DNA from 3 places in the Paenibacillus sp. FSL M7-0134 genome. Region 1 is predicted to be linked to each of the others. Evidence: riboswitches for the same ligand, from Rfam matches in the RefSeq annotation. Region 1 holds a riboswitch; each other region holds the start of a gene.
What was found. Region 1 has a riboswitch for cobalamin ahead of metE (5-methyltetrahydropteroyltriglutamate--homocysteine S-methyltransferase). Riboswitches for the same ligand answer to the same signal wherever they lie in the genome.
Positions count from the first base shown of each region.

Region 2: another riboswitch for cobalamin. It lies ahead of NSQ58_RS20710 (ABC transporter substrate-binding protein); the one in region 1 lies ahead of metE (5-methyltetrahydropteroyltriglutamate--homocysteine S-methyltransferase).
Region 3: another riboswitch for cobalamin. It lies ahead of NSQ58_RS04005 (ABC transporter substrate-binding protein); the one in region 1 lies ahead of metE (5-methyltetrahydropteroyltriglutamate--homocysteine S-methyltransferase).

Region 1 is NZ_JBBOXV010000001.1:706,385-716,194, reverse strand. It holds gene NSQ58_RS03055 (3-ketoacyl-ACP reductase) at 1-260, opposite strand, end outside; gene NSQ58_RS03050 (DUF4097 family beta strand repeat-containing protein) at 381-1,232, opposite strand; gene NSQ58_RS03045 (DUF1700 domain-containing protein) at 1,237-1,788, opposite strand; gene NSQ58_RS03040 (PadR family transcriptional regulator) at 1,781-2,110, opposite strand; gene NSQ58_RS03035 (DUF6985 domain-containing protein) at 2,493-3,026, shown strand; gene metE (5-methyltetrahydropteroyltriglutamate--homocysteine S-methyltransferase) at 3,115-5,433, opposite strand; cobalamin riboswitch at 5,594-5,789, opposite strand; gene nrdG (anaerobic ribonucleoside-triphosphate reductase activating protein) at 5,966-6,463, opposite strand; gene NSQ58_RS03020 (anaerobic ribonucleoside triphosphate reductase) at 6,460-8,409, opposite strand; gene NSQ58_RS03015 (AbrB/MazE/SpoVT family DNA-binding domain-containing protein) at 8,701-9,171, opposite strand; gene NSQ58_RS03010 (glycoside hydrolase family 3 C-terminal domain-containing protein) at 9,406-9,810, shown strand, end outside.
Region 2 is NZ_JBBOXV010000002.1:1,132,639-1,142,448, reverse strand. It holds gene cobS (adenosylcobinamide-GDP ribazoletransferase) at 1-373, opposite strand, end outside; gene cobU (bifunctional adenosylcobinamide kinase/adenosylcobinamide-phosphate guanylyltransferase) at 370-936, opposite strand; gene cobT (nicotinate-nucleotide--dimethylbenzimidazole phosphoribosyltransferase) at 933-2,003, opposite strand; gene NSQ58_RS20720 (ABC transporter ATP-binding protein) at 2,047-2,880, opposite strand; gene NSQ58_RS20715 (FecCD family ABC transporter permease) at 2,877-3,923, opposite strand; gene NSQ58_RS20710 (ABC transporter substrate-binding protein) at 3,920-4,927, opposite strand; cobalamin riboswitch at 5,137-5,330, opposite strand; gene NSQ58_RS20705 (histidine phosphatase family protein) at 5,452-6,204, opposite strand; gene cbiB (adenosylcobinamide-phosphate synthase CbiB) at 6,248-7,219, opposite strand; gene cobD (threonine-phosphate decarboxylase CobD) at 7,209-8,312, opposite strand; gene NSQ58_RS20690 (lipoate--protein ligase) at 8,477-9,478, shown strand; gene NSQ58_RS20685 (Cof-type HAD-IIB family hydrolase) at 9,641-9,810, shown strand, end outside.
Region 3 is NZ_JBBOXV010000001.1:924,621-934,430, forward strand. It holds gene nikB (nickel ABC transporter permease subunit NikB) at 1-739, opposite strand, end outside; gene nikA (nickel ABC transporter substrate-binding protein) at 786-2,411, opposite strand; gene NSQ58_RS03985 (ABC transporter ATP-binding protein) at 2,554-3,330, opposite strand; gene NSQ58_RS03990 (ATP-binding cassette domain-containing protein) at 3,327-4,244, opposite strand; gene nikC (nickel transporter permease) at 4,244-5,059, opposite strand; gene nikB (nickel ABC transporter permease) at 5,074-6,003, opposite strand; gene NSQ58_RS04005 (ABC transporter substrate-binding protein) at 6,019-7,599, opposite strand; cobalamin riboswitch at 7,817-8,020, opposite strand; gene NSQ58_RS04010 (nucleobase:cation symporter-2 family protein) at 8,710-9,810, opposite strand, start outside.

The sequences.
Region 1 (9,810 bases):
AAAATATCGACAGCGCTCAACTCGTGTTCCAGTGAAGCTACAGCGGCAGCGGCCTGTGCGCGATCCGATATATCTGCAACAGCACTCACCACTTTCACACCGTATGTACTCCCCAGCGAATCCTGCAGCTTTTGCAGGTCAGTCAATGTTCGTGAGATTAATCCCAGGTTGACGCCTTCCTTAGCTAAAGTTTCGGCAATTGCTTTACCGATTCCTTTGCTGGCTCCTGTAATAATGGCTGTTTTATTCTTAAGTTCCATCCAGTCTCCTCCTTTTCACTCCATAACGTGGTTGTGCATGTGAGCACATGGTTACATTATACAAGGTTAAACTCATTGAACCAAACTTCGCCTCTGATGAGGTATTCATCTAGAGGTCTCCTATTTGGAAATATTAATATCCCCTGAGGTGGTTTCTGCCTTTATCACGTTCACACTACCGGGAACAGATTCGGGAGTATCTATACTCCCAGAGTCAGAGTGGACATTATAAACACCTTTAAAATCGGGAGCTTGTTTAATCTTCACGTCACCAGAATCAGCATTCACTTCCAAGTTGGCTACGGCACGTTGCGTAATATTTGTCTCCCCTGAGGTTAGGGAAATAAGGCCATTACCGCTATAATCGCGGATGGTAACATCGCCAGAAGTAAGCTTCAACTCCATATCTGCTGCAAGCTGACTGGCTGTAAAATTGCCGGATGTTAAATTTGCGATCAGGTGGGTACTTTGGAGGTTTGTAATCTCGGCAGTGCCTGAAGTAGCGGTGATGGAAGTATTCTGCACGGAGGCATCTTGAAGTTTTACATTCCCTGAATGTGCATCTATCTGTAGGTCAGTTAGTGTTTCGCCGGAGGGCATCTCTACGGTAATCGTTTGATCCACATCAGGGGTGATCGAAAGAAATGACAAGGAAGCGGCCGGCTCCGATTGAATCGTAAGCTTACCGTTCTCAATTCGGGCATTATGAATTTGGTCGGCTACCTTTGTCTGAACTTCTCCACTAATGCGTATCGTACCTTGGTCGCCAGAGCCGGGAGTAAACAAAATAGAGACATCATCAGAACTGTCCACTTTCAGCTTCTGTAGCTGACCACGTGTGAACGTCCATTTTTTGTTAATCGCAGTTGTTTCCTTCATGACTTGTTGACTCCATGGGGCACCGTAAGCCACCATTCCGGCTACACCGATCACAATGCACAGACCTGCTGCAATAAACCACTTTTTATTCATGTTGTTAGTAAGCTCCCCTCAGGGTAGTCTGATTCCATTTCCAGTATCGTACTGTGCCTTTGACCATAAGGAGTAAGAGATAACGTACTCCAGGCAGCAGCAATAGACCTATACCCGTCATCGTGATAGAGAAAAAGAATTTGGCCGGGTAAAAGGTGCTGTTTAGTGCATAATCAGTAACGGCGAGAAGGGGGGCTGCAATGAAGCTGACCGATACCACGGTCAATGAAGCCCATACTGCCCATAGGGTAGCCATAATAGGGATGGAGATTAGCAAATTGAGAAACAGCAGCCCTAAGAAAGTAAAAAGATTGCGTGCGAAGCTTCCCTGACGAAGCGGAGGAGAATCGTTCCAGGCTGCATTGGGATCATCCAACGCTTCTCGGGCAATATCCTCCGGGTTACCCAGCTCATTGGCAATCTCACTTTCGCTTTTGCCATTGACCAACCCGTAGTCAAAATGCTGGCTCAAATCACTAAGCAGCTCATTGCGTACCTCTGCAGGGAGAGGAGAAAGACGCTGCTCTACCTCTGTAAGAAACTGTTTTCTATTCATCGGAATTCCCTTCCTCCAGTAGGCTTGCGACATGATGGACAAAATCATTCCATTCCCGCGTAAGTATTCTTGTATAATGGCTTCCAGTATCAGTCAGCCGATAATATTTGCGGGGAGGCCCCTCGGTCGATTCCTGTAAATACGTTGTGCAGTATCCTTCTGATACCAGACGGCGGAGCAATGGATATAGGGCTCCCTCAGCTACTTCAATATGACGGGAGACGGCTTGAGCCAACTCGTAGCCATAACGGTCTCTGCGTCCAATTAGAACTAGAACGCACAGTTCCAGTACCCCTTTTTTGAATTGGATGTTCACATTCACGAGCGGTGCTCCCTTCCTGGATGTTATCAATAATTCATAGGTGTCGTTCGGAATAAGGGGAAGAAACGTGTGTTTGTGCATAATTTGTCACGGGTACTAATTATAGAACAGTAGTCAGGTATAATTTAACATCATGTACTGATTAATGCAAGGTACTAAATTTTTAATAATAAAATATTTGTGCCAAAATGGGCAGATTTTCTTTCTTGAAGGCTTTATTGAATAGCGAATGTTGTAGAAAAAAGTATTTTTATTTGGAAATTACTCGAAATATGGCTGGAAGCACAAATAGGATGCTACTTTAATTTCATTCATTAAAATGATAGATTGTAAAGTATTCAATAGGGTTAAATATTACTTTTTATGAAGAGGTGGGTAAAGGGTGGATTGGAAAAATTGGTATATGGAACTGGAACAGGATGATGAGTCTTGGGATGTATCTGAGGAGATTGTTCTGCGTGGTGTAGTACATCTTAATTTTTGCGGGCAGCCCTCGGAAGTAGAAGTCGAATTTATCGTGGGGGCTGACTCCGAAGAACAGGCACAGACTATAGAAGAACCTACACAGTTGCAAAAAAACACATGGGAGCAGTATATGGAATATTCGTCAGCTATTCATCCTCAAGTGTTGGAGTCCATACACCATCATTATGCTGGCATAGTGGAAAAGTACCGGAATGCTTACAGTATATGGGGAGAGGACCCAGATGAATATGCGCCTTATGTGGAGCGGCCGGAACAATTGCTGGATCGAATACAGCTTGTGTCTATACTGATTTCCGACTCATCGGCAAAGGATGAACTGTATTTGAATTTTAGTTGCTCCTGGGATCAAGAACATGGCTTAGGCGTACATATGAAGCAGATGAAAATGGAGCATATTCAAGGCGTTTATACATTATATGACCTAGAATAAATCCCCCTTCCCGGCTTTTACCAAAAAGGGCCGGAAAGGGGAATAGGATATGGTGAAAATGATGGTGCGATTCGATACGATAAAAAGATTAGTTGGATACAGCCAATGCAGCCCGGGCTGCTTGAGCCGCTTGTACCATTAGTCGCAAGGCGGCGATAGATTCCTCCTTGGTGCGGGTTTTCAGACCACAGTCCGGATTAACCCAGAACAAATCTGATGGCAGTACGCGCAGAGCACGCTGGATCATGCTTAGCATTTCAGATACATCGGGGATGCGCGGACTGTGGATATCGTACACGCCCAGACCGATGCCCTTGTCGTATACCTGATCTTCAAAGCTGACAATCAGTTCTCCGTGACTTCGCGAAGTTTCAATAGATATAACGTCGGCATCCATATCGGAGATGGACTGAATCATATGCTGAAATTCGGAATAGCACATGTGCGTATGGATTTGGGTCGCAGGCTCAACGGTGGCCGTGGTCACAAGGAAGGCTTGAACCGCCCAGTCCAGATAGGCTTGCTGTTGTTCTTTTTTCAGTGGAAGCCCTTCACGAATTGCAGGCTCATCGACCTGAATCATGCCGATGCCCGCTTGTTCCAGTGCCTCTACCTCTGCCCGTAATGCCAGAGCCAACTGTAAAGCAACTTGACTACGAGGAATATCGTTACGTTCAAAAGACCAGTTCAAAATGGTCACAGGGCCTGTAAGCATTCCCTTAACAGGCTTGGAAGTTAACGATTGGGCGAATGCCGTTTCTTCCACGGTCATGGGCTGATCAAAGGAAACGTCTCCGTATATAATCGGCGGTTTGACACAGCGGGAGCCGTAGGACTGCACCCATCCGTTTTGCGTAAAAGCAAAGCCGTTCAGCTTTTCGCCAAAAAATTCAACCATATCGGTCCGCTCAAATTCCCCATGAACAAGCACGTCAATGCCAATGTCCTCTTGAATATCAATCCATTCCTTAATTTGCTGTTGGATGAACGCCCGGTATTGCTCGGCTGACCATTCTCCTTTGCGATAGTGCAGGCGGGCCTTGCGGATCTCGGCGGTTTGCGGGAAGCTACCAATGGTCGTCGTAGGCAGTGGAGGCAACTTCAGCTTATTTTGCTGAATCTCACGACGCTCGGCGAAAGGAACGCTGCGTGACAGAGGCTCTTTTGCCAACAGGTCGGCCAGATCGGCAGCTGTCTGTACGCGTGCCGCTGAACTGTTGAAACGGGCTACCGCATCCGCACTTTGCTCAAGCTTGGCGAGTGCGGAAGGATCGTGTTTGCCAAGTGCAGCCGTCAGGACGGCGATTTCCTCCAGCTTTTCATCGGCAAAGGCCAGCGCTTGCACCAGCTCCTTGTCCAGCTTGTGCTCTGCCTCCAGACTGACTGGCACATGCAGCAGACTGCATGATGGCTGTACGATAAGCTGTGCGGCAGTGGTTTGTTCTGCTAACTGACCCAGCAGGGCAGCCACAGCGTTCAGGTCGCTTCGCCATATATTGCGCCCGTCAATAACCCCAGCGCCCAGCGTTTTTCCTTTAGGGAAGCCATGCTGCAATATATGCTGAAGATTTTCGCCATCATCATACACAAAATCAAGACCCAATCCCTGTACCGGAAGTGCGGACAGACGCTCATAATGGTCCAGGCTGCCAAAGTAGGTTTGCAGCATTATATTCAAGGAGGGCGCAGCTTGAGTCAAAGCTTCATAGACTTCCTGAATAATGTCCAAATCCTCTGCCGGGAATGAGGTGGTTAGGACAGGTTCATCGATTTGGACCCACTGAACGCCTTCTGCCGCTAGTTCAGACAGGATACGGGTGTACAGTGGCAGGAAGCTTCGTACGATGGTGGCCAAATCCTTACGATCATAGCCTTTGGATAAGGTAACGAATGAATAGGGGCCGATGAGGACCGGTTTCCCATCAATGCCTAGTTCTCGTTTTGCTTCACGATAAGCCTGTAAGGGTTTATTTTCAGTGAACACCGGGACTGCGTTTGCCAATTCAGGAACGATGTAGTGATAATTGGTATTCATCCATTTGGTCATTTCACTGGCGGTTGCTCCCTTCTGTCCACGAGCGATCCCAAAATACACGGACAGAGGAACCGGACCTGCGGGACGATGGTTGAACCGTTCGGGTACCAGACCGAACATTACAGATGTATCCAGCATGTGATCGTAATAGGAGAAGTCTCCGACAGGAATGCGATCAATCCCCTTGTCACGCTGCTTGCTCAGATGCTCCAACCGTAATCTTTTCATCTCCGTCTGCAGTTCGCTTTCGTTAATGCTGCCGTTCCAGAAGCGTTCCAGTGCTTTCTTCCATTCCCGGTTTTCGCCGATACGCGGATATCCCAGATTACTGCTAATCAAGCCGGACAATTCAGGCCATTCAATAATGGACATGTACTTTTCCTCCTAGTGGGTAGCTGTTTTATTTTTACGTACCAAAAAAGGCATTCTTCCCCCAGAGTTAAAAATAAGTAGGGGAAAGAATGCCTCCGTGATTAAAAAATCAAAAATACGGCGACTGCTCTTAACACCTCCCTATCTTCCGTAGGTACTTGCGATGTTGTTAAAATAGGCAGGTCTCCTGACTTACGGATCATGACTCTCAGCATTCCTTCCCGGTCTGTGGACCAGTGGATATATGAACAGCTGAAAGTTCCCCGTTTACAGTGGCGGGACCGTGCCGGATTTGCACCGGCTTCCCTTTTAAGCCTGATCTGAATAGAACAGACACCTATCTCCAAGCTATGCGGTTAAGGTATGACGAATAATTATGCACTCGTATACTTGTTCACCATCATAAGTGAAACTTACAGGATGCGCAATAGAAACTCCAATGGAAACAGTTAGCTATATGAAAAAAAGACAAGCCTTACCCATGATGGGGACTTGTCTTAGATATATAGCATCTTGCCGGGTAAACTTCGCGTTAAGCCAATGAAACGGTATAGCCTGCCTGAATACTGGCTTTTACATCTACCAGACGCTGGTTGCGACTGCCCCGGAAGGGAAGGGTCAGGTCCTTTTGCTGTTCTACAAAACGACCATCCACAATCACATCGCACAAAAGCGCTAGCTCCTGTCGCTCCTGATCTGTGAGTAAATCTTCATAGACAAAGCCAGTATAAGCCCACACGGTTCGGTCGGGACAGGCCTCGCGGAAGTCACGCACAAATTGCGAGCATTCTGCTGCTGAGAAAAACGGATCTCCCCCGCAGAGAGTCAGTCCGTCCAACAACGGATTATCCATGATGTCACGAATGACTTCCTGTTGTCGTTGGGGTGTAAATGGCTCACCTGCACGGAAGCTCCACGACGCTGGATTAAAGCATCCGGGACAGGCATGACGGCAACCGCTAATAAACACGACAGTGCGCAGGCCGTATCCTTCGTTCAGAGATTCCGGAATGTAGCCACACAAATTCACTTATGTTTCACCCGGTCTCGAACTTCTGCCTGTTTTGCAGCATTAAAGCGAACGGTATAATCTCCTGTCAGATATCCGGTTACCCGACGTAAGCGCTGAAAGTGTGTATGCTCCTCATCTGTGCCGCATTGGGGGCAGCTTGTCCCGATAATCCCTTCATAACCACATTCCGTACAACGATCCACCGGGTGGTTGATAGAGAAATAGCCGATGTTCTGATGCAGTGCGTACTGAACAATTTTAAGAAACGCATCCGGGTTATTCCGCGCGTTACCATCCAGCTCGATGTATGAAATCGCACCAGCGTTGCAGAGGTTATGGAACGGAGCTTCCAAGCTGATTTTACGAGCAGCCGGGAGCGTATAATACACGGGAATATGAAAAGAATTCGTGTAATATTCTCGATCATTTACCTCAGGGATAATCCCGAAATCACGTTGATCCAGCAATGTGAACTTGCCCGACAGACCTTCGGCAGGCGTAGCGAACAATGTAATATTTAAATTGTGATATTCACTCATTCGATCGCAATACACGCGCATGGAAGTGATGATTCGCTGTGCCTCGCGGTATACGAAATCATCCTCCCCGTGGTGTTTCCCGTATAGTGCCTTCATGCACTCAGCCAGCCCGATGAACCCGATCGAAAGCGTACCGTGCTTTAGTACGCTTCCCACCTTATCATCTGGCGCCAGTTGTTCTCCACCTTCCCATACCCCTTCGCGCATCATAAAGTCCGAGGCTTTGGCCGGTTGGCTGGTCTGGATTTGATAGCGATGGATTAGGCCATCCACCGCAATGCGCATAACTTCTTCCAGTCTCGCATCAAAGCGATCACGGTCAGGTGTCAGGCGTTTGCCTGTGCAAATACCATACTCAATGCCAAGCCGCACCAGATTAATGGTATTGAAGGAGAGATTTCCCTTGCCACTCTGCCGGTTTCTACCGAAACGGTCAGAAATGGTGCGGGTACGGCAACCCATTGTCGCTATAATGGTATCCGGGTCATCAGCACGGTAAAAAGGCAAGTTGAAGGTGGCATCCACATTCACAAAATTGGGATACATCCGTCTGCTAGAGCATTCTACTGCCCGTAAGAACAAATCATAATTGATGTCGCCTTCTGCCTGGTTGATTCCCTCTTTGCATTGGAAAATATGCTGCGGAAAAATAGGAGTTTCCCCGCTGCCCAAGCCGCGAATAGTGGCCTCCAGCAGCGATTGAGTAACAAGCCGTCCTTCAGCAGACGTGCACATTCCGTAATTCAGTGAAGTGAATGGAATCTGTCCACCCGCCCGACTGCTCATGGTGTTCAGGTTATGAATGAGCGATTCAGCAGCCTGCCGGGTTTCCGTTTCCGTTTCTTCGCGTGCGAATGCGTATGAACGAGGGCAGACTTCTTGCAAATGGGGATTGGCCATATGTAGTTCGTCGTCAGACAGATGGGATTCTATCTCTTCCTCGAACAACCGAAGTCCCTTGCGCAGATGCTTGCGGAAGGACCGGGCAACGTATGGGGCAAGGTCCCAATCTATTTTATTGGCGGAGACACCTCCGAATTGGCTATTTTGCTGAGATTGGAAAATAATGGCGACCAGTGCCATAGCGGACATAATCGTTTGCGGTGTGCGCACAGAGCCGTTGCCTGTATTGAAGCCGTCTCGCAGTAAACGACCAAACGGGATAAAGATACAATTTGTAGTTCCGAGCGCATATTGGTCCAAATCGTGAACATATACATATCCGTGGTCAATCGCGTTCGTCAGTTCAGGCGGAAGTACCCGCAGGCGCGCATACCATTTGGCATACTCGGACCCAAGCTTGCTCATTTTGCCGCTGAACGATTCTCCATTCAAATTCGCATTCTCCCGCAGCATGTCCAGATCTTGTGCCCCAATGACCCGCTCGCCGATGTCGTATAATTGATGTTCCTCCAGCACCTTCATCGTAAAACCCTCCATATAGTAAAATATATATATTTTTCACAAAAACAACATATTGATGATATCTTGTGTTAACCAATTGTTTCGATCTATATATTGTATATACGTAAACATTGAGAGTATGTGACTATTGTCACATTGATAGGAGTGGGCGGTATAAAAAAGCCAGATACAGAGTAAGGGACACATCCACGGATATGTATCTTACTCTATATCTGGCCATCGTAGTTGCGATGAAAATGATAGGCTTGCGAGTACATAGTATATGATCTTGGGATATTGTTTTGGGAAGGTTTAGAGTAGCTTTTTCAACTGGGACACCCGGCCTTGGGAAATATCTAGCATTTCGGCATATACTTTTTGTGGCAGATTCGGGTGTTCCTGAATCAGCTTGCGTAGCTTTTTTACCATTTCACCTTGCTGCACTCTAGATTGCTTGGGTTGCCAGGTTGTATTGGTTCGGGTCGGCTTAGAATCTTCTTGAGCCTGGATAGCATCGGTGCTTGTGGCATGCACATTTTCATCGGTCTTTAATACCTGGATGCACTCTGCGCAAATAAAGCTGTCGCGAAAATAAGTTAAATGATCCACTGCGCCGCAAAATTTGCAGGAGACACCGGTGTATTTTCTTAGTACAAACCCTTCTTCATCTACGAAAAATTCAAGTGAATCACCGATATTGATATCCATTGTAGTGCGCATTTCCTTAGGGAGTACAATCCGCCCCAATTGATCCAGAGGCCTTGTCATTCCGGTATTTTTCATTAGCGCTTCCTCCTTCAGTGATATATCCTGATTATACCAAAAAATATTATTTTTAGCTTTGTATATTGAAGGTAAAATACAACTTTTTTTGTCTTTATGCTGCGGTCTCTCTTTCAAACAGTATAGGATGTTTTCGGTATTGTTGCCGGGGTACCCCTTTTTAGCTATGATATATTAAAACGCTTTCATAAAAGTACTTTTTATCATCTTAATTAAGCTAAGGAGATGACGGATATGAGTCATGAAACAACGGGTATCGAATATTTATTTCAAGATCCGAAGATTCATCTGGATGAGCGTGTACGGGATCTCGTTTCGCGACTAACCTTGGAGGAAAAGGTTGAATCCATGTTGCAATACCAGCCGGCCATTGACCGATTGGGAGTCGCAGCTTATAAGCACGGTACGGAAGCGGCACACGGGATAGCGTGGTTAGGTGAGGCGACTTCATTTCCTCAGCCTGTAGGATTGGCATGTACTTGGGATACGGAATTAATGCGCCTCATCGGCTCTGTTATCGCAGATGAGGCACGTGTTTACTATCGTCGTGATCCAAAATTAAACGGTCTGACCCTGTGGGCACCTACGGTGGATATGGAGCGTGACCCGAGATGGGGACGCAATGAGGAAGCTTACGGC
Region 2 (9,810 bases), on a different contig from region 1:
TGAGCATGAGTAGCAACACACAAGCAATAACGCCCATTGCTCCTACACGGCTATCCTTCATAATCTCCAGCATCCGCTCACGGGATCGGTAGCTGAACAAGGCATCAGCCGCGTCCATCCACCCGTCCAAATGCAATCCGCCCGTCAACCAAACCCAGACAACAAGCGTAAGAATCGCACACGGCAACGGCGGCAACACCATAGAAGTAAGCGCCGCAAAGCCCCAGACAATGATGCCAATAACCACTCCGACCAGCGGATAATAACTTGCACTGCGTTTAAGCAAATCCGGGGAAAAATCCAATTCCGCCTTCACCGGAAGACGCGTTAAAAATTGAAAAGCCGCAGCAACAGCCTGACGTTCGCGGCTCATAGCTTATATTCCAACTGTTTGAGTTCTACGGGAATGCCCGCCGTCACCAAAAATACTTCATCACAAAGACGGGCAATCCGCTGATTCATAACCCCACTCAAATCCCGATACAGCCGACCAAGCGGATATTCGGGCACAATACCGTCACCAACCTCGTTGGTCACGATGACGAGCTGCCCCGGATACTGCTCCACAGCTGCCGCCAGTTCATTAATGGCAGCTCTGGACGCAGCTTCGCCGTCCTCGCCTGCGGCCAGCAGCACGTTCGACAGCCACAGGGTCAGGCAGTCGACTAGCACCATAGGCGCGGGTGATGGCTGCGACGCTTGATCGCCGCCAAGCCGTCGCAGCAGCTCCGGCAGCGCCTTCGCTTCCTCCAGCGTCTGCCAGTCGTATCCGGCAGACTCGCGCTGGACCCGATGAAGGGCGATGCGCTCCTTCATCTCCATGTCATAGGCTTGCGCCGTTGCAATGTAGCAGGCGCCAGGCGCGCGCGACATGCATAATCGCTCGGCAAAGCCGCTTTTCCCGCTGCGTGCCCCGCCAGTCACGAGCGCTTTCATCGCTGCGCGGCTCCCTGACCGTCCGATACGCCTGCATCGGCAAAGGTCGCCATTTCGCGCATAATGCGGCACGCCGCATCAATCAGGTGCAAGCTAAGCGCACCGCCTGTGCCCTCCCCGAGCCGCATGTCCAAATGAAGCATGGGCTCCAGCTTGAGCTGCCGGAGCACCGCCGCGTGCCCGCGCTCGTCCGAGGCGTGCGATGCAAGCATGTACGCAGCGCTTGCAGGCGCAAGTGCACGCGCTACGAGGGCGGCTGCGCCTGAAATAAAGCCGTCCAACACAACTGGACAGCGATGTGCGGCTGCCCCGAGGATGACTCCTGCCAAGGCGGCAATCTCTAGACCGCCGACCTTAGTGAGTACGTCGAACGCATCATTTGCATCTGGCTGGTTCACGTCCAATGCGCGGCAGACAACCGATATTTTACGGGTAAGCCCAGCCATATCTACACCCGTCCCCCGGCCTACGATAACTTCCGGCTCCAGTCCGGTGAGAGCACATACGACCGCAGCGCTGGCTGTCGTATTCCCGATGCCCAGCTCTCCGGTAACGAATAGCCGTGTGCCACCTTTGACCGCTTCTGCTACGGCTTCTGCTCCGGCCAAAACCGCCTGTTCCGCTTCTGTACGCAGCATCGCTGGCCCTTTAGCTATATTCGAAGTACCCATGCGTACCTTACGGTCCACCAGATTCGCGTGAGCGACATCCGCATTCACGCCAACATCTACCACCTTGACATCTGCGCCCGCATGGCGTGCCAGCACATTAATTGCCGCGCCACCTGACAGCATGTTATACAGCATTTGCTGTGTAACCTCAGCCGGAAAGGCACTGACTCCCTCTTCACACACCCCGTGATCCGCAGCCATGACCATAACCGTTTTACGATCAAATTCAGGCTTGTCCACTCCTGTAATTCCTGCTAGCTTGATGGCCACACTTTCCAACTTTCCAAGACTTCCCGGTGGCTTTGTTAATTGGTCCAAATGGGCTGAAGCTGCCGAGGCCGCCACCCCATCCGGCTGGGCAATGCTATCGATCAGCTGACGCAGCTTGTTGTTCATAACTTCCACTCCCTGCTCTTTTTAAGTGTGTTTCATCGTTTATTTAATCTGCTGTATCCGAAGCACTCCTGCGCAGCAAGAGCTGCGGCACACCGCTATCGGGATGCGGAAGCATCACAGGCTCAACACCGTATACTCGTCGAATCCGATCCTCGGTTAATAACTTCGATGAAGCTCCCAATCCTTCAACCATTCCATCTTTGAGTACAAGCAAATCTTCGCAAAATTGGGCTGTCAAGTTAAGATCATGCAAGACCGCAATAATCGTCACACCCGTTTCTTGGCGCCAATCTGCCAACAGTTCCATAAATTCAAGCTGATAGCGCAAGTCCAGATAGGTCGTAGGCTCGTCCAGCAGCAATATTCGTGGCTCCTGCACCATTACTTTTGCCAAAGCTACACGCTGTCGCTGTCCCCCACTCAAGCGGTCCAATGCTCTGTCCGCCAGCGTGGTAAGACCCAATCGCTCTAGCACGCGATCCGTGATCGCCTCCACATCAACACCCTTTTCCCTGCCTAGCCAGTCCTGATGAGGAAAACGTCCCATTTCTACGACTTCCCTGACGGTGTATCCCACTGGAGGAAGCCCTTCCTGTTGGAGTACGGCTATGAGTCGGGAAAGCTCTTTTCTGCTGTAGCTACCGACCTTTTTGCCATAGATATGAACGTTTCCCGAAGTTGGCTGATCTACACCGGAAAGCAAATGCAGCAAGGTGGATTTTCCACTGCCGTTCGGACCAATAATCCCCCACCAAGTTCCTTCGTCGACGCTCCAGCTTATATTCTTTAACGCATGGAACTCTCCATAGGCACGTGTTAGACCCGCTACCTCTAACGCCCGATCACGTACCTTCTGTTGTTCACTTTGTTCTGTCACAGCATTTCCCCCCTGCGCAGCTTCTTGTTCCGGTACAGGAGATATGCGAAGAACGGTGCCCCAACAAAGGCCGTCATCACGCCCAGAGGAATTTCCGTGGGGGCTAACAACGTGCGAGCCGCCGTATCTGCCCAAGCCATAAAAATAGCTCCACCGAGCGCAGATAATGGAACAATCATCCGGTAATCAGGCCCTGTCACCAGACGAATGATATGCGGTACAACGAGTCCCACAAAGCCAATCACTCCACATACCGAGACAGCGGCTGCTGTCAGTAGCGTGGAAATGATCAGAACAGATAGCTTCGTCGCATCTACATGAACTCCCATGTGAGCCGCCTGACGTTCACCCAAAGCCAAAATATTCAGCACACGTGCCCGATTCCATAGAAATACCAGTCCTATGACCACATAAGGTAAAAGGATTCCTGTATATGACCAACCGCGCAGGCTAAGACTTCCCATCGTCCAGTACAATATTTCATTGACCGTCTCCTTCGACATGGCTGTCAGAAAGGAAACAACCGCCCCCAGAAAGGATTGCATCACCACACCCGACAAAATGAGACTTTGTGTCGGAATTTTTCCACCTTCCCGTGCCAACGTCAGCACCATCCACAGCGTCAGCATTCCGGTCGTAAATGCCACTAGCGGCAGCGTCCATATGCCAACAAATGAAAATTGAAGGCCCCAATAAATCAGTACTGCCGCTCCTACCGAAGCCCCCGAGGATACCCCCAGTGTATACGGATCAGCCAAAGGATTACGCAGCACACCCTGAAATCCGGCTCCCGCCAGCGCCAGCGCTGCTCCTACCAACATTCCCAGTAACACTCGTGGCAATCTGACCTTCAAAATAATTTGCTCTGAGGATGTATTCCAATCCGGTGTAAACGTATCGCCTAACCACGGAAGGTGGTTAACCAGAATGCCCGTGATCTGGCTGACCGGAAGCTTGGCCGAGCCGATGCCAAGACAGAGCAGTAGCGTCAGTAACAGCAGGACAAGACCTGTTCCTCCAAAGCCGATCAGTTTACGGTTCATTTGAAAATTTCAGGATACACGCCCTTGGCCACTTCCTTGAGACCTTCCGTTACGCGTGGACCCGGACGACTAATCAAATTATCATCCACGGCAAATACCCGGTTGTGGCGAACAGCCGATATTTGATCCCATCCACTGCGAGCTTTAATGATTTCGCCGAGCGTTTGACCAGTTTTGTCGTCCTTGACACTTTTGCTGTACAAAATCACGTCAGGGTTCGCAGCAATAATATTTTCCTCACTAATTTGGTACCACCCCTTCTGCGTGGCACCTACATTTTCGCCGCCCGCTAACGTGATCAGCTCGTCCATAAACTCGCCTTTACCAACTGTCCAGCCTGGTGAAAACTCGACGTATACCCGCAGCTTCTGCCCTTTACCGATATTTTTAATTCCTTCTTTCACTTCAGCTACATCTGCTCTCATCTTGTCAGTCACCGCTCTCGCTTCTTTCTGATGATCGGTGATTTTCCCATACAATTCGATGTTAGCCATGACATCTTCAACTGTCTTCGGTTCCGTTTTAAAAATCATAATTCCCATGTCGCGCAGCTTGGTCGTAGCCTGTTCACTAAGTGATATCCCTGCAAAAACGACTTCCGGGTTAGCAGCAATGATCGCCTCTTCGTTCGGTTTCATAATACCGCCCACTTTAGGCTTTTTCGTAGCTGCTTCCGGGTAATCAGAGTAGTCGGAGACGCCAACAATTTCCTTATCCAGCCCGATGGCGAACAGCGCCTCGGTTTCTGCCGGGGAAACGGAAACGATTTTATCCGGCGCTTTTTTGAATGTAAATTCCTGTCCTGTTGTATCCTTAACCGTGAGTGGGTAAACTGTTTTGCCCGGAGGCTCTTGTGCGGTTACGGTCTTTCCTGGCTGCTGTGAAGAAGTCTGATTCTCTTTATTTTCAGCATTTTTCCCATTAGCGCCACATGCACTCAGCACAACTGCCAAAATCAGAACCAATAGACCTGTTGTCCAAACCTTTATTTTTTTTCCTGCCATGATTTGCACCCCTTCATAAAAAAAATCGTTAAGAGCGTTACTTGAGCATCATCAGATATCTTCTAAATCCAGCCTTCTTTTCCTATCAAAAAACCCCCGCATCCTCATATCAGGACACAGGGGTCACGTTAGCGCAGATCGTGCGCAGGCGGCAGCTTCTTTCCGCATGGACAGTCACTGCGAACACGTCATCCTTTCCTCGAAGGATTATGGTGACAGGCGGACGGGCAGGTATCCTGACTTATGGTAAGATGCATGTCCTGAAATTCTTTCATATGCTTAGTAGCACATAAAGCAGGACTAACGGGCATGTTTCCATTTACAGTGGCGGGACCGCGCCGGACTCACACCGACTTCCCTTTTAACAGCGCAGGCAAGGGAAACCATAGTTTCATCACGCTGCGCCGACCTCGTCTGCTGGATATTTGATAAGTGGTAGTCAAGCCGTTCTTTTACTTGATGATTATAGGTTAAAAAGAGGCGGCTTACAACCCAAACAGCCTCTTTATCCGCAGGTGTCTAACCTAATGAGGAAGCATTTCTGCTATGTAATTGTGCCGTCCTGCCAGCCTCAATTGAATCCTAAATGCTTCTCCCGGCCTCGGATTCAGACTCCAAAAATCATGACCCGGTATCAGCATGCAAGCCAACTGACGAATTACGCCACCATGCGTAACGACCAAAACAGAGAGCGGCGCAGCAGTCAAACCCATGGGTTGAACTTCCATAGCAACACGCCATTCATACAGAGAGTCAAGAAATTTCCGTAGACGATTCACAAAATCTGTCCAAGACTCTCCTCCAGGAGGGGTTATCCGTTGTGGCTCATCAATCCAAGCGCGATACAAAGACACATCCTTGAGCATGTCATACGTTTTTCCATCCCACTCGCCAAAATGAAGCTCTCGCAGACGTGGTTCCATCATAGGAGACATAGTAGATAGGGAATCTCCAGACGTCAATTCTGATTCTGGCACAATGATCTGCAAGGTCTGGCGACATCGCATTAAATCGCTGCAATAGATTCGAGCAAAGGACTGCCCTTGCAATTTTTCTTGCAAAGGCTTTAATTCCTGCTCTGCTCCCGGTAGCAAACCTAAGTCGGAGTGTCCCAGATATCGACGTTCCTTGTTCCATAAGGTTGTGCCGTGACGAACTAACACGAGTTCCATGTCCCAATGCAGATCTTCTTTAGCATCATACGGCACCTTATCCTCCTGTGAGTTCGGACTTTGTGCGTATTCTACTCTCCTTTTTGCTGCTATATCTTGTTTCAAGAAATGTCACTTCCTGCTCGATCATTATTCAGTGTGTCACTCCTCACCGCACCCATCCCAAGGCAAAACAACCTGCGGCTCCTAACAAACACAATCCTACAAACATACTGGACACGGCGAACATCAGCTGGATCGTATGCCGTATATCTTTCGACTCTAGCGGTCGTATCCAATCGCCCATGTATGCACGAAAGGAGCGCACGCCATGATACACATTATAGCCTCCAAGACGAATCCCCAGTGCACCAGCAACAGCCGATTCCGGGAAGCCACTGTTCGGGCTTGGGTGCAGACGAGCGTCTCGCTTGACTGTGCGCCAGCTTCTTGCAGCATCTCGCTTGTACATCCACGCCGCTACCACAAGCATTGCCGCTGTCAGGCGTGCCGGAATGTAGTTAGCGACATCATCCAGACGTGCTGAAGCCCAGCCTAAATGCAGATACTTTTCATTTTTATAGCCAACCATGGAATCGAGCGTATTCACAGCACGATAAGCCAGCGCCAAGGGTGCTCCCCCGATCAGGGCATAAAAAAGCGGGGAAATAATCGCGTCCACGATATTTTCAGCGACCGTTTCAACCGTACCGCGTACAATCTCAGGCTCATCAAGCTGTTGCGTATCCCGCCCAACTATCATGCCCAGCTCCCGCCGTGCCGCAGCCAGGTCATCCGCCTGCAACGCTCGGTATACTGCCATTCCTGCGTCCTTTAGTCCTTTGGAAGCAATCGTGGTCGCAATCAGCACCATTTCTACGCCGACAGACAACCACGGATGGATCCAGGCAAGCAAGTGCAATAGCGCCCAGGCGAGCGTAAAGGAGCCTCCCGCCACAATGAGTGGAAGCAGTATACCCGCACGTTTCAACCCCCGGTCACTTCGGGCCTGGCGGCGAATCACTTTTTCCAATGCTGAAATGGCATGTCCCATACCGATGACTGGATGTGGCAACCACCTCGGGTCACCGATCAGCCTGTCCAAAAGATAGGCTGCCAGGATAATCAAGCTAACTGTCACGCCGCTGCTCCTCCTCCAGCACTTCACCCAATACAGACAGCAGCCTGTCGTTGGCTTCTGCATCCTTGACCGCAATTCGAAAATGGCTCGTCGTCAGTCCCGGATACATAGCACAGCTACGTATAAGAATTCCGCGTTGTCCAAGCGCCTGCTGAATCGCCGATGCGCTCCACGTACCCGGCGCCCTTGCCAGCACGTAATTGGCTTCGCCGGGAACGACACCGCAGCCCCATTCCGCCAAGGCGGTCAACAGGCGGTTGCGCTCCGTAGCAATCAGCTCCTGTGTTTGGTGCTCATATGCTTGCCCACTTCTCAAACACGCTTCCCCAGCCAGCAACGCCAATCCATTCACACTCCAGGTCACCTGTTTGGCCGTCATTCGCCGGATATAATCTGGATGAGCAATCGCATAGCCCAATCGCAAGCCAGGAATGGCATAAAATTTGGTCATTGACCGGATCAAAATCACATGAGGATAACGATCCAGCACAGGCAGTAGTGAGATTCGCCGTTCCAGCGGGATAAAATCAATGAATGCTTCATCCACCACCAGCACGGTACCCGTTTTGCCAGCCGCTTCTGCCAGTTCGCACAGCTCCTGCTTACCATATTGCACACCGTTTGGATTATTCGGCTGCCCAAGAAACAAAACATCTACCTGCTCCATGAGCTGAAGGATGTCCTCCACGTCCGCCTTCCATTGAAGCGAGGCCTTCCCGTACACCCGGTTGACCTCAGCTCCGAATTTGCCAGCCAGCTCCGCATATTCTGAAAAACACGGCTCCACTGTACCCACACGCTTAGGAGCCAGTCCCAATAGCAGGAGCGCCATACTTTCAGCCGCTCCGTTTCCGATACTTAACGACTCCGGTGGAACATGCAGTCGCCGTGCGAGCATATTTTTAAAATTCCGATGCCCAGGGTCTGGATAGCGAATCACAGTGTCAAATGAGTGTTGCAGCGCCTCAAGCACCTCCGGCGGTGGACCAAGCGGATTAATATTTGCACTAAAATCTACAAAATCAGCAGCAGCCCCGCCGAATGTCGCCGCAGCTGTTTCCCTGTCACCGCCATGACCGTAAACCTCTATCATTACCTCTCATCCTTTCCGGCCGTTTCCAATCATTTAGCTCCATTATGAGGCTGCTTTTTGCGTCCCGTCAATGCAAATGAGCTTTTGTGTACATGGCTCACTTGGGTTACAATAGAAGGAGGCACACATAAAATTACACAGTTTGTATATACGGAGGAATGGACATGCTGTTCATCGACAACCAGGGCATACACGATCCAGCCATTAATCTTGCCATTGAGGAGTACGCGCTCAAGCATCTTCCGCTGGACGACAGCTATCTGCTGTTTTACATTAATCAGCCTTCTATTATTATAGGCAAGCATCAAAATACCATTGAAGAAATCAATGCCGAGTTTGTCAGAGATAACAATATTCAAGTCGTTCGTCGCCTGTCCGGCGGCGGTGCTGTATATCATGACCTCGGTAATTTAAATTTCAGCTTTATTACCAAGGATAACGGGGAGTCCTTTCATAATTTCCTCAAATTTACGCAACCCGTTATTGATGCTCTGCGCCAAATGGGAGTAGAAGCTGAAATGACAGGCCGCAACGATCTGCAGGTCGGAGAACGTAAAATTTCAGGAAACGCCCAATTTGCCACACGCGGACGGATGTTCAGCCACGGTACATTGATGTTTAACCTGAATCTGGACAATGTGGCTGCATCGTTGCATGCCAATCCCGAAAAATTCAAATCCAAAAGCACTAAATCCGTCCGCAGTCGCGTGGCTAACATCAGCGAACTGATGGACCGTGAGATGACCATAGAGCAATTTCGCGAGGAACTGCTGCGTTTCATATTCGGTGCAGAATTGGATCAGGTACCTCAATATAAGCTCACCGATACCGATTGGGCCAAAATCCATGAAATATCCAAAGAACGCTACCAATCGTGGGATTGGAACTACGGTCTATCCCCCGAGAGCAATATCAAGCACACACGTAAATTTCCGGTCGGCATTATTGATATCCGCATGGATCTTAAGGAAGGCTATGTCCGTGATATTAAAATCTATGGGGATTTCTTCGGCGTGGGTGACGTTGCTGATATTGAAAATATCCTGCGTGGCAAGCGCTATGATGAAGGTGAGGTACGTCAAGCCTTATCCTCTCTCGATTTGAAGCACTATTTTGGTAATATTGAGCTGGACGATTTTGTTGGACTTGTATTTTTGGAAGACTAACCGTTACTTTTTCCCATCGTTTCAAGCCAACACTTCAGTGGTTATAAGGGGACAGGCTCTTATAGGGGCCGTCCCCTTTTCATTGCGATATTGTCATTTTGAATATTATAAGATACAATTTTAACATTGCCCCATGATAGAGATAAAGGAGAGAATACCGATATGTATAAATTAATTGCCATTGATATTGATGATACACTCATTAACGACCAGAAAGAAGTTACACCGGCGACACAACAGGCATTAGAAGCTGCTGTAGCGAAAGGTGTGGTGGTTACCCTCGCTACTGGACGAGCTTATGCCTCCGCACACAAAATTGCTCGACAAACTGG
Region 3 (9,810 bases), 220 kb from region 1:
TCAGAAGCTTGCCCAGATTCATACCCATACTTGTAATCAGTGGAGCAATGGCAATTTTCAGTACATGCTTGAGCATGATCACCCGCTCACGAATCCCTCTAGTTCTGGCATACTGCACATACGTTTCCTGAAGCTGCTCCAACACACTGGAACGCAGCAGGCGCGTATATAAAGCAATCAGAACCAGCGACAGGGTCAAAGTGGGCAACACCAGATGTTGCCACGTTCCTCGCCCCTCTACAGGGAGCCAATCCAATCGGACAGAGAAAAAGAAGATTAACAAATATCCCAGCCAAAACTGGGGTATAGATGCGCCAAAATATGAAATTCCTCGACTAAGCATGTCGATCCATCCATTTTTACGCATCGCCGCCAGCACGCCCAGTGGAATACTCACCACAATAGATAGCACCATACTGCTCACAGCCAATTCAAAAGTGGCGGGCAGCCGAACCTTGACCTCATCCCACACCGGCTTGTTGGTCAGATACGAAGTACCAAAGTCCAATTGACTGATTCTTTGAAGTGTATGCATATACTGCGTCAGCAAAGGCTGATCCAGCCCGAACTCATGCCTTTTCTGCTCCAGAATCTCTGGAGTAGGATAAATATGAGCAGCCGTCAAATAAGCCTCGGCCGGATCAACTGGTGAAATATGAATCAGTGCAAAGGTAACGAGGGTGGCAAAGAGAACAATAGGAATGACCGCTACCATTCGCTTCCCGATATAGCTGATCATGAGTTGTCCTCCTATCCTGTAAACTACCGTTACCTATCGGCTTCAGCTACTTTCCGATTTCAATTCCCTCAAACGGATTTTCATCCCGATTAGCCGGGAATACAAAGTTTGTAATCTTTTTCTGGTACACTGCCGTTTTCTTAATATAAGAAATAGGCACAATGGCAGATTGCTCCTGAAGCGTCTTCAGAATCGAAGCATACAGCTCTTGACGCTTGGTTTCATCTGTCGATGAGAGCGCTTCGTGTACTTGCTGATCCAGATCTTTCTTCATCGGGAGGGCACTCAGCACCTCGGAAATTCCGAAGCTCTTCTTGGCAATGACATTAATAAAGGAATGCGGATCATAAGGTGCACCATAGTTGTACCAGAAGTACAGATCAAACTGGTTGGATCTAAGGCGCTTAATTTGAACCGTCAGCTCCAGTCCGGTCAGGTTCACTTTGACACCCAATTCTCCCCATTCAGCCTGAATGGTTTCAGCCATCGCCTTTTGGATCGGATCAGTCTTATCAAAAATCAGCTCAAAATCCAGCTGTTGTCCGTCTTTTTCCCGTACTGTACCGCCTGCGGGCAGCTTCCAGCCAGCCTCATCCAGCAACGATTTGGATTTTTCCACATCATAGCCAACAGGCTGTAAGTTTACATTCGTATACGGATAGTTTTTGGATAAAACCGTATCCGCTGTTTCCTCCAGCCCCGAGGTTACACCTTCCACCATTGCCTGCTTGTTAAAGCCATGCTGGAGTGCCAGACGTACCCGAAGGTCTGCCAGCTTGGGATTGGATGAGTTGAGTAACAGGCTTCTTGTACCTACAGGCTCGGACAGCGTGGTAACATACTGATTCGTGTCGCGAAGCTGTTTGAAAGCATCCAGACTAATGACACCCTCTCCATAAATCAGATCCAGGTCGCCTTTTTCAAAGGCCATTACACGGGTTTCGCCATCGGGAATGATTTTTACCGTAATTTTATCCACCTTCGGTGCAGTACCCCAATAGTTCGGATTACGCTTAAAGGTTGCATATTCATCTTGCTTGTATTCATCCAGCATCCAAGGTCCTGTACCTACAGGTTTCTTGATTCCTTTGGACGTATCTCCATCATCCGGGAACCCCGCTTCACCCAGAAAACGGAACGGGCGAACGACAGACAAATCCTGAAGCACTGGGTAGTATGGCTCTTTGAGCGTCATTCGGAAGGTGCTGTCATCTACAGCTTCAGTTTTGTCGAGAACGCCTACTATACCAAGCCAGCTGTGCGTTTTCTCATTTTTCATAATAGCGTCAAAGTTCTTTTTGACAATGGTCGCATTAAATAGCGTTCCATCCGAAAATTTCACACCTTTGCGCAGCTTAAACGTATATATTTTGCCGTCCTTGGAAATAGTCCAGGATTCAGCCAAAGCAGGCTCCAGCTTGCCTCCTTGCTTGTAGCTGACTAACGGCTCATAGACCATGGATTGTGCAAAAAGTTGGGAAGGATTGTATACGTGAGGATTCATCGTACCAATGTCACGCGGCCACGATAGCGTGATCGACTTTTCATTGGCAGCTCCGTCAGTAGAGGTGGATGCAGGGGTTTTTTCCTGCTTCGCGCAGCCCAAAACAACGGATAATAAGAGGAGCGCCACCAACATAAGGGTGGCAGTCTTGCGGTGTCGAACGGACATCAATGTATTTCCCCTTTTCTATATATGTGATAATGATTATCATAATCATATTTAGAATAGGTACCACGTTCTATTTTGTCAACAATATTCGACAAGCAATCCTCTTATTTATTTTAAATTTGTATAATATTAAATTTATGGCTTAATTCTCCAACGCTTGAAACAGAGTACGCGTGTACTCATGCTGTAACAAGTCTTCATCCCATTCCTTAAAGATTTCCACGATCTCCCCCTGAACCATGACGGCAACTCGATCACAAAACTGGCGAGTAGATTGGAGATCGTGAGTGATGAATAGGTAGGACAACTGACGTTCCATCTGCATTCTTTTGAGCATGTCCAGTACAGAAGACTGCGTTGTCGTATCCAGATTGGCGATCGATTCATCGAACAAGATAATATCCGGCTCCACCGCCAACGCTCGGGCAATACATACCCGCTGTTTTTGCCCGCCACTCAGCTGTGCTGGGTATTTTTCCAGACTGTCAGCCTCCATTCCTACTGATTCCAATAGAGACAGACAAATATCCAGCGCCTGTGCTTTTAGCTCAGGAAAATAGTTGTGGATCGGCTCCATTAAAATATCTCGAATGGTCATACGAGGATGCAATGAGGAGGACGAATCCTGTGCAACCAACTGGATTCGCTTGTACAGCTGAACGTCCTTCGTCTTTTCGAAATGTATAGGCTGATGATCCAGCCAAATCTCCCCTGAGGTCAACGACTCCAGCCCTAGAATACATTGTGCCAGCGTGCTTTTGCCACTTCCACTTTCTCCAACCAATCCAAGACACTCCCCCTGCCGTAACTCCAGACTCACCTTTTTCACGGCCTGCTCGCTATCTTGCGTGCTGAACCAGCCTTTTCTCCGTTTGCGGACAGGGTATGCTTTGGTCACATTCTTCAATTCCAGCATCACTGGTGCATCCTTCCTTCCGGGCTCATCTCCAACACTCGATCTGCTATGCGGCTCATACCTTGGCGATCATGTGAAATCAACAATATGGTGAGATCAAAGTCTTCTCTCAATTGTTGCAGCAATGCCAAAACCTTGTCGCGGTTGATAACATCCAACGCCGTAGTAGGCTCATCGGCAATAAAAAGGCTTGGACCTGAGCTTAACATTGCAGCCAGCAGCACCCTTTGACACATGCCTCCGCTTAGTTCAAAAGGATATGACGACAAAATATGCTCAGGATCTGTAAACCCAACCTTGCGGAGCAGAGAGCGCAAATAGGCCTCCCGCACTGGAGTAGCGCCTCCTCTGGCTATCTCCATGGCACGGATCAGCATCTGCCGCATCCGTGGCAGCACGCCCAGCGGGTGGACTTGCTGCGGTGCAGTGTGGGATGGGGCAGCACCAGCGTGCCCCGGCTCCATCTGGTCGTGCGGCATCCGACGCCGCCCGTGCAGTCTAAGCGTATCCATCAGCTGGGCGCGGACAGTCCGGATCGGATTCAACCCGCTCAGCGATTGTTGAATGAGCAGGGCAATATCCTCTCGGCGCAGCCTTTGCCAGCGCCGTTCCTGGAACGGGAGAGTGTCTTCCCCGTTATAGTAGATACGCCCTTCCGTAACACCGATACCTGGCTCCAGCATGCCTGCGATTGCGTGTGCGGTCAGACTCTTGCCGCACCCGCTCGGTCCGGTCAGGGCCACAATCTCCCCTGAATATATGGAAAAGCTCACATCCCGCAGCAGTGGTTTGCTCCCACTTCCGCTTGCTCCTACGCCTGTGCGGCAGATTTCCAAATGTTCCACGTGTAACAACGGTTTTCGCCCTGCCACTTGTTCTATCGTATCCTTGCCCCCAAGGGCTATTTGATCTCCCACTATTTGGTCGCCCCCTTTTCCGAAAAGCGGTCGCCCAAAAGCTGGCAGGCAAGTACGAATAGCATAATCGCCAAGCCTGGGAAAATCATGACATGCGGAGCCACCTGAAAATATGAGGTTGCATCATGCAGCATCACGCCCCACTCTGGCTTGGGCGGCTGTACACCCAGTCCAAGAAAGGACAGCCCAGCGATCATCAGCACCACGCGTCCGATATCCCATACCGCATAAACCAACAACTGCGGCAACGCTTGTGGCAATACATAACGTCTCAGTATACGCGCGTGTGAATTGCCGGATAAACGGGCATACCGAACGTAGTCCTCCTGACAGGCTTTTTGAACCAGACTACGGATATACCGGACATAACCCGCCCACCGTACCGCAATAATCGCAAGGGTCATGTTAACAAAACCCGGGCCCAAAATGCCCACAATTGCCACCGTTAAAATAATATCAGGAAAAGCCAATACGCCATCGATTCCCCGCATGATCAGCTGATCTACACGTCCACGCACATAACCAATGAGCAACCCTATAGGCAGACTGAAGCACAACGTAGCTACAGTAATTGCACATGCGATTAGCACGCTCGTCCGAATCCCGTAAATTAGCCGTGACAGCACATCCCGACCCAGATGATCCGTACCGAAAGGATATTTCCGACTGGGTGGTGCCAGACGGTTCAAAAGATCCACTTGAAGAGGATCATGAGGAGCGACCCATGGAGCCAATAACCCAAGCAGCACGATCAGACCAAAAAGTACGCCTCCTGCCAGCAAGCTCCCTTGAAAGGAAAGCCGTATCTTTTTCATTTTCAGCTTCCCCCTTAACGCAAACGTAGCCTCGGATCTATCGCCGTCTGGACCAAATCCACCAAACACTGAACACCTACAATTAAAAATACGGCAAAAATAACATACCCCTGAATCACCGGATAATCTCGCTGGGTAATCGCATCTATAAAATACTTACCTAACCCCGGCCATGAAAAAATGGTCTCGACGATGACATTACCTGCCAGCATAAATGATAGATTGGTACCTAGCAGTGTAATCATAGGCAGAACCGCATGCTTAAATATCTCAAAAAACAGGATATGCATACGCGAAAAGCCTCGAGCCTTCGCTGCTTTCACAAAATTCCGGTCACCCAGCTCCAGCATTTGAGCGCGCAGTACACGGGCTTGCACCGCTCCCAAACCTGCGCCAAGAGTCAGCGCTGGGAGCACTAGATGTGTCCAGTCCTCCCTTCCCATGGATGGGAGCCAGCCCAAGCGAACGGAGAATAGATAGATCAACAGAAAACCAAGCCAAAAAGAGGGAATCGACGATCCCAGCAGGGCAAACAGCCTGCCCAGACGATCCAGTGGGCCGCTGATTTTTAGCGAGGCAGCCAGTCCCAGCCCCAGCGTAAGCACCGTCATGACGGCAAAGCCCGCAGCAGCTAGCTCCACAGTAGCAGGCAGTCTGTTCCATAGTTCGGCTAGCACGGATTCCTTGGATACATACGAGGTGCCCCAATGCCCCGTGAACACATCTCGCAGCCAGTTCACATATTGAATATGAAGCGGCTCGTTTAAGCCCAGTTCCTGCCGTAGCGTCGTCAACGCCTCCTCAGAGGCAGGGACATTATGCGCGGTGAGCAAAATAGTAGCAGGGTCACCAGGAGCGAGCCGCATCAGTACAAAAGTCAGCGTGGATACAACGAATACAATGATGAGCAGCTGCGCCACACGTTCCAGTATAAAACGAATCATAGGATACGCAGCTCGTTATTCCGTAATATCAGATTGCGCTGTAATATAGTAATACTCGATCGGATGGGGTGTAAAACCCTCCACCCCTTTTTTCACACCAAACACATTATCAGGATGCACAATGAACGACTGTGGCAAATCCGCATTGATGATATCCAGCGCTTGTAGTGTCACAGCATTACGCTGCGCTGTATCCTTCGCCAGCTTCAAGCTGTTAAGAATACTCTCTAGCGGTTTGGAACTATACCGGCTTACATTGGCTTCGCTTTTCGAAGAATAAAACATGTCCATAAAATATTGCGGCTCTCCTGTATGAGCAGTAAGCATGCTGTACATTGCAAAATCCCAATCGTTTTTGGTCAACGCCTCGTCGATATTTTCCACCTTGCGAATCTTGACCTGGATTCCCTCTTTCAGCAATTGGCTTTGGATGACCTCAGCCATAACAGAGAGCTCTGGACGCTGAGGGAAAGTCAGCAGCGTAACCTCGAACGGCTTGCCTTGCTTAGTCCATGTCCCTTGAGCGTCCTTCTGCCAGCCATCCTTCGTCAACAGCTGCTCTGCCGTTCCATCCAGCGCTTTACGCTCAACTTTACCGAAGGGAAGAATGCTCGGGAACGGACTACTTGCTTCCGTACCGAAGCCCCTCATGACGGCGCTCACAATCGATGTGCGCGGAATCAGGCTGTCCACCACCTTACGGTTCGCCGCATCCTTGAATACTGGCGATTCCATATTGTACACGATCATATGGGTGCGCAAGGAGGGAGCCGACAGCACTTGTAGCTTGTCGTTCTTTTTCAGTACCTCTGCGTTATCAACCGGAATATCCGTCGCTACGTCCACCTCGCCGGATTGCAGCGCCATCAGACGCGAATTCCCGTCCGTAATGAACTTCATCGTCGCTTCAGCCAGTCGTGCCTTCTCGCCCCAATATCCGTCATAACGCTCTACGACCAACGATTGGTCCTTGTTGAACGCTTTGATTTTAAAGGCGCCTGTCATCGCTGGGTAACTCTGCTCATCTTTCATCGATGCCACATCCAGTACAATTGTCGATGGATCAGCTAGATTGGACACCAGCGCCGCGTTCGGCTGGTTTGTCGTGATTTTCAAAGCCAGCGGGCCGCTTACATCAATGGACTTCACATTCAGTAAATCCTTAGCCAGATGGCTTTTCTCGATAGAGCGCAGCAAAGACGCTTTTACACCTACTGCATCCATACTCTTTCCATCATGAAAAGTGACTTTATCCTGCAAGCTGAACGTCCAAACTGTAGGACTATCCTGCTTCCACTCCTTTGCCAGCCAAGCCACAGGCTCCAGCTTTTCATTCAAACGTACCAGTGTCTCACCTGCACCGGATCGCATCACATCCCAGCTATTATCTCCGTGCGGGTCAACGCCTGACGGTTTCCATGTATACGCCATTACCAGCTTTTTATCTGTCGCTGTTTGTTGTGCTGACGCGTTTTCACCCTTGCCGGAGCTATCCGACGTCTTATTGCTGGCACATCCCGAAAGAGCCATAACTGCCAGCAGCAGCATCACCCCTGTACATATCAACCATGAACGCCTGCTACGATTGCTAATCATTCAATGAATCCCCCTCTATCTTGTAAAATCATATAAACCTAACGCAAAACGCGAAAAAAGCATTCCGGACCACTTGATCAGCAGTCAGAAATGCTTTCATTATAAAATGTCAAAACTCACCTCGAAGCCAACTCCAAAAACATAGAAGGGATCAGATCGGTTTCAGACATTCCGTATGCAGCACGCCTAACCACCTCCCCAGCATCCCGTGGGTCTGACAGTGATGTCAAAACAGGCAGGTCTCCTGACTCCAGGCGCATCTTTCAGGCCTTCCCGGTTCTTCACAGTTCCAGTGGCTGTTCTGAAAGCTCCAGCAGTATCCTGCTGATGCCTGTATACAGTGGCGGGCCCGTGTCGGAATCAACCGAACTTCCCTTTTAAGTGAACACGCTCAACAACCATCTACATGGTCTCAGCAAAACCCCGTACATAGAGTCGTCCGGCTCACACCTGTTTTCTTCCTTTATTTCTTTCCATTACGATCTTATTTTGTTGTCACAGGCTTGTCAATAAATGCTGCACAATAATTTAAATTTGAACGATGTGGCGAGAATGAAGGTGATGTCTATTCATTGCGTGCACGAAATGAACGTGCTAAAATTAGGTATATAGATAATCATCGTGTCCGTATACTAAAAAGAGTCTTCGCCGCGCCAACGGCAAAGACTCTTAGGACTTGAAAGGCTGTGGATCACCACCACGGCGCGCTGCATAACTAAATGTTAATGCAAACGAAACCCACCGTTAGGGGCCAACCTAATTACGCGGTGGGTTTTCGCTTGTTCCGAAATTTTCGACGTAGCCAGCGATAAAGTTTACGAATACTAAACACCAGGCTTAGTAACGTAACCATCCAACGCACCACATCGTAGCACGACACAAGTGTAACCATCGGCTTCACCCCCTTTCGGGAAGCTGCACCGTAGTCCGAAAACATCCACCACTATTCAAAATCCATAAGGTAAATTATACCACGACCTCGCCCACTACTCTAGCAAATTCCTCTAGTAAATAAATCAACTTAAGAGTTAACTTTAGCGCCACTGCACAGTCGGACAGGGTCAATATCTATATGTCCCCAGACGGCAAGGGTTTATTTATTCCTAATCATCAAACCTTCTGTGGAACCTCCTGAACCGTCACGCTTTTGACCGGTTCGCCCTGTTTTCTTGTCAAAACGATGTTCAAGACAATCGCTGTAATCGAACCCGAAACGATGCCATTTTGCAACAGCATTTTAGCAAAGCTCGGCAGCTGGTCGAACATTTGCGGCAGAACGGCAGAGCCTAGGCCCACGGCAATGCTGCATGCTGCGATCAGCAGATTGCTTTCTTTCCGTAGATCCACTTCTGACAAAATAGACATGCCTGATGCAGCGACCGAGCCGAACATGACGATCATCGCCCCGCCCAGCACAGCGTTAGGAATCACTGTCGTTAAGGCAGCCAGCTTAGGAAGCAAACCAAGAACAACCATGATACCGCCCGCAGCAAAAATAACGTTTCGCGATTTGACGCGTGTGAGTGAAATCAGACCAACATTTTGCGAGAAAGCTGTATAAGGAAACGCGTTAAAAATACCCCCAAGCATAATCGCAAGTCCTTCGGAACGCAGACCATTGACGATCTGCTTCTGCTCCACCTTCTGATCAATTGCTTTGCCAACTGCCAAATAAACGCCTGTAGACTCAACCATACTGACAATATTGACGATAATCATCGTACAAACTGCCATAATGCTAAACTCTGGCTTACCAAAATAAAACGGCTGTGCAACACTCACCCATGAAGCCTCCGCCACGGGAGCAAAATGCACCATTCCCATTCCATAAGCAACCACTGTGCCCGCGAACAAACCAATAAGCACGGAAATCGAGCGCAAAAAGCCTTTTGCCAACCGATTCACAAGCAGAATAACCAGTAGTGTGACTAAGGCCAACAGTAAATTACGTGGCTGTCCAAAGTCCGAACTGCCCTGACCCCCTGCTACATTGTTCATCGCCACCGGAATAAGGGATAGACCGATAATCGTAACGACCGAACCTGTAACCACCGTCGGGAAAAAGCGTAGCAGCTTGCCATACAACGGTGCTGCTAACACCACAAATATACCAGACAAAATAATGGCACCATACGCTGTCGCTAAATTTGAGGTCGAAGCAATCGCGATGATGGGCCCTACTGCCGTAAACGTACAGCCTAAAATGACAGG